Regions from separate parts of the Hyphomonas sp. NPDC076881 genome, predicted to be linked through region 2. Evidence: predicted binding sites of a transcription regulator. Region 2 holds the regulator's gene; the other holds the start of a gene.
The links. The regulator HrcA, encoded in region 2, represses chaperone genes, less so after heat shock. The targets are predictions, from matches to a motif close to GTTAGCANTCNNCNNNGNNGANTGCTAAC.
Positions count from the first base shown of each region.

Region 1: a site for HrcA is predicted at 739-767, ahead of groES (co-chaperone GroES). Genes of this name have one in related genera too.

Region 1 is NZ_JBNNJJ010000017.1:9,493-11,887, forward strand. It holds gene ACQKI2_RS16170 (GGDEF domain-containing protein) at 1-475, opposite strand, end outside; gene groES (co-chaperone GroES) at 847-1,137, shown strand; gene groL (chaperonin GroEL) at 1,192-2,395, shown strand, end outside.
Region 2 is NZ_JBNNJJ010000009.1:71,388-73,782, forward strand. It holds gene ACQKI2_RS11405 (SdpI family protein) at 1-301, shown strand, start outside; gene hrcA (heat-inducible transcriptional repressor HrcA) at 356-1,444, shown strand; gene ACQKI2_RS11415 (nucleotide exchange factor GrpE) at 1,444-2,010, shown strand; gene ACQKI2_RS11420 (hypothetical protein) at 2,036-2,164, opposite strand; gene ACQKI2_RS11425 (hypothetical protein) at 2,201-2,323, opposite strand; gene ACQKI2_RS11430 (sterol desaturase family protein) at 2,385-2,395, opposite strand, start outside.

The sequences.
Region 1 (2,395 bases), on a different contig from region 2:
CGAGGCGGTCAAAAGGCCCGCGCAGCTCGGAATGAGCGATGGCCGCAATTTCCTTCAGCACCAGGTCGCCCCCGGTATGGCCGTGGAGATCGTTCACTTCCTTGAAATGGTCGAGGTCGATCAGAACAATGGCGGCTCTTTCCTTGGTGCGGCGCATCCGCGAGCGCTCTTCCTCGGCCGAATGCACGAAGAAGCGGCGGTTCAGGAGCCCTGTAAGCGCATCAGTCCACGCCATTTCCTCAAGCCGGCGCTGATAGGCGCGCATATGGAAATCATGCAGCGAGGCAATGATCGCCGTCGGCAGGGCCACACAGCCGGAAACGAACAGGTTCAGACGGATATAGGCCCCGATATCGGCCGGCAGGCCCAGCTTGTAAAAGAGAAGAGAAACGCTGAACGACAGAGACAGAGCCGTTGCCGCCACAAGCACAAAGAAATTCACAGCACTCCAGACGTCATGGCGGGAAAATGTCATGGATACCGGCTCCTGCGGACTTAGCCTTGCAAATCTATCTCAGGAGTTTTGAATTCGCGCTTTCATAGAGCCTTCAGTTGAGCAAAGCTGCGAAATCCAAAATTTACCAATGACATAGCTAAAACGCTCTGCAGCGGAGACTGCAGAGCGATAAAAAAAGGCTGGCAGGGCCAAGCCGCCTATCCCCAGTACGCGCGTCGTCAGAAAAGGTTCATTTCGTCCCTGTTGACGCCGGCATCGGGATTCCCTATCTCCGCCGCATCGTTAGCAGTCGGCTCGGGCGAGTGCTAACGATGCGCGCTTAACGCTGCGCCGGCGGAGACCCCGTCACCTTATTCACCCGAGGAAGCTTTGATCGAAGAGGCACTGCAATGAAACTTCGTCCCCTGCATGACCGCGTTGTCGTGCGCCGCGTGAAAGAAGAAGAAAAAACCAAAGGCGGGATCATTATCCCCGATAACGCCAAGGAAAAGCCGCAGGAAGGCATCGTGGTTGCCGTCGGCAACGGCGCCATCGGCGACGACAATGAGCGCATTCCGCTCGACGTCAAGAAAGGCGACCGCGTCCTGTTCGGCAAATGGTCCGGCACCGAAGTGAAGATCGAAGGTGAAGACCTGCTGATCATGAAAGAAAGCGACATCATGGGCGTTCTGGACAAGTAAGTCCGCCCCAACCTGTCTTTCTGAACCCCAGACATAACACAAGAGGTAACTCACATGGCTGCAAAACACGTTGTTTTCGGCGCCGATGCCCGCGAGAAAATGCTCCGCGGCGTCGACATCCTCGCCAACGCAGTGAAAGTCACGCTCGGCCCGAAAGGCCGTAACGTGGTCATCGAAAAGTCCTTCGGCGCCCCGCGCACCACGAAGGACGGCGTCACCGTGGCGAAAGAAATCGAGCTGGAAGACAAGCTCGAGAACATGGGCGCCCAGATGCTGCGCGAAGTGGCATCGAAAGCCAACGACACCGCAGGTGACGGCACCACGACCGCAACCGTTCTGGCCCAAGCCATCGTCCGCGAAGGCATGAAGCGCGTTGCTGCCGGCATGAACCCGATGGACCTCAAGCGCGGCATCGACAAAGCCGTCGCCGAAGTCATCTCCGACCTTGCTCACCACTCCAAGAAGGTGAAGACGAACGAAGAGATCGCCCAGGTCGGCACCATCTCCGCCAATGGCGAAACCGAAATCGGCGCCATGATCGCTGAAGCCATGGCGAAAGTCGGCAATGAAGGCGTCATCACGGTTGAAGAAGCCAAGGCGCTCGAAACCGAACTCGACGTTGTCGAGGGCATGCAGTTCGACCGCGGCTATATCAGCCCCTACTTCATCACCAACCCGGACAAGATGATCGTTGAACTCGACGACGTCCTGATCCTCCTCCACGAGTCGAAGCTCTCCAGCCTTCAGCCGCTGCTGCCGATCCTTGAATCGGTTGTTCAGTCGCAGAAGCCGCTGCTCATCATCGCGGAAGACGTTGATGGCGAAGCCCTCGCCACCCTCGTGGTCAACAAGCTGCGCGGCGGCCTGAAAATCGCTGCTGTCAAAGCCCCTGGCTTCGGCGACCGCCGCAAGGCCATGCTGCAGGACATCGCTGTCCTCACCGGTGGCCAGGTCATCTCCGAAGACCTCGGCATCAAGCTCGAGAACGTCGGCATGGAAATGCTCGGCAAAGCCAAGCGCGTTTCGATCGACAAGGACAACACCACCATCGTCGACGGCGCCGGCAAGAAGAAAGAAATCGAAGCTCGCGTTTCGCAGATCCGCAAGCAGATCGAAGACACTTCTTCCGACTATGACCGTGAAAAACTGCAAGAGCGTCTGGCGAAACTCGCTGGCGGTGTTGCCGTGATCAAGGTTGGCGGCGCAACTGAAGTGGAAGTGAAAGAGCGTAAGGACCGCGTCGACGACGCCCTGAACG
Region 2 (2,395 bases):
CCTTTTCATCGTTATCGGCAATTACCTGCCGAAAACCCGCTCCAGCTTCATGTTCGGCATCCGCACCCCCTGGACCCTGTCTTCGGACATCGCCTGGGAGAAGACCCACCGCCTGGCGGGCCCATTGTTCATGGCCGCCGGCGCCTTGGGTATGGCGGGCGCCTTCCTCTTCAGCGGCATCTGGCTGGGCCTGCAACTGTCGGTCCTAGTGGTCTCCGCTGCCCTCATCGCCGCCGTCTATTCCTACTTCGTCTGGCGCAAGGCTGACGACCGGGATGCCGGATCCGGCCTCACCATCTAAGGCCGCCCCATCAACACTATTGAACCGCGCATGCACCGCCCTTAATCCAGAGACATGGCGGACCAGTCAGACATCCTCAGCCTCATGCAGCGGCTCGACCAGCGCTCCCGGAACATTTTCCGGGAGATCGTCGAGGGCTATCTGGCAACGGGCGAGCCGGTCGGCTCGCGCACCCTTTCCAAGGCGGGCATTGCCCTCTCCCCGGCCTCCATCCGCAATGTGATGGCAGACCTGACAGACCTCGGCCTGCTCGACGCCCCCCACATCTCTGCCGGCCGCGCGCCCACGCATAAGGGCCTCCGCCTCTTCGTCGACGGCTTTCTCGAATACGGCGACCCTTCCAGGGAAGACAAGAAACAGATCGACGACCGGCTGGCCTCGGCAGGCACTGACCTTGAAGCGGTGCTGGGGGAAGCCTCCGACATCCTCTCCGGCCTTGCCGGGGGGGCAGGACTCGTCGCCTCGCCAAAGCGCGACGCGGCGGTGCGGCATGTCGAATTTGTCCCCCTTGCCGGCGGAGACGCCCTCTGCGTCCTCGTCACCGAAGACGGGGACGTTGAAAACCGCATCCTCAAGGTGCCCGATGGCCTGCCTGCCACCGCGCTGATCGAGGCGGGAAACTATCTCTCCACGCGCCTCAAGGGCCGCACCCTGGCCGAGGCGGCCAGCGAAGTGCGCGCCGAACTGCAGGACCGGCGCGCGGCGCTGGACGCGGCGACCACAGCCCTCGTCGAAGCAGGCCTGGCCGAATGGGGCGGAGACGCGCCGGGCCGCGGCCGCAGCCTGATCGTGCGGGGCCGCGCCAATCTGCTGGAAGATGCCAAGGCCGCCCAGGATCTCGACCGGGTGCGGCAATTGTTCAACGAGCTGGAACGTCAGCAAAGCCTGCTTGAAATTCTTGACACAACGCGCGAAGCGGGCGGCGTGCGCTTGTTCATCGGGTCGGAAAACAGGCTTTTTCCGTTGTCTGGTTCAAGTGTGATCGTGGCACCCTATATGGGCGGCACAAAACATGTGATCGGGGCACTCGGTGTGATCGGGCCAACACGGCTCAATTATGCCAGGGTGATCCCGATGGTCGATTATACCGCAAAGGTCGTGGGGGAGATTCTCTCGTCCCGGCGCGGAAAGGATGGGAAGTGATGAGCGACGAAAACAAACCGGGTGAAGCCGCTGAAATCGACGCCGGTGTAAACCCTGAAGCTAAGGCCGAAGAGGCGGTTACGGCCGAGGAGCTGATTGCCCGCCTCGAGGCAGAGAAGGCCGACATGAACGGTCAGATCCTGCGCCTGCTGGCCGACCTCGACAACACCCGCAAGCGGGCTGACCGCCAGGTCAGCGAAGCCCGCATCTACGCCATCGAGAAATTCGCCGCCGACCTGCTCAGCGTGTCGGACAATCTCGCCCGCGCCCTTGATGCCCTGCCCGAAAGCGAGCGCGGCGGGCTTACCGATGCCGGGAAAAACCTCCTCGGCGGCATTGAGATGACCGCCAAGGAACTCAACACCGCCCTTTCCCGCCACGGCGTTGTACCTGTGGCGGCCGATCCCGGCGCGCCGTTTGATCCCAACGTGCATCAGGCTGTGGCACAGATCCCTTCAGAGCAACCCTCCGGCACCATCGCCCAGCTCTTCCAGCCCGGCTGGCGCATCGGCGAGCGCACCCTGCGCGCCGCCATGGTCGCCGTCAGCACCGGCCCGGCGAACTGAGAGGGATAAGGGCGAGGGTGCGGGATCAGTCCCACACCACCCGCCATGCCGTAATCGTGCCCGGCAGCCAGTTGGGCACGATCACCACATCGCCGAACACTGACAGGTCACTCTGCAGGATGCCGCCGGTCTGCGTATCCAGCAGCGTAGTCACCTGCCCGTCTTCGCTGACATAATGGATCTGCCCCGGCTAGCTCGACACCAGATACCCGCCGCCCGGCACCAGGCCCACACCGTCAGCATCCTTCATGCCGCGCGCCAGGATATCCTCGGCGTCAGCGCTGCGCAGTTCGATCAGATAGCGCTCGGTCATCGTCGTGATCGGGGGCGAGCTAGCCCTGCCCCGAGGGCGAACCCGCCGGCCGGGCGCCGTCTCAGGCTGCCC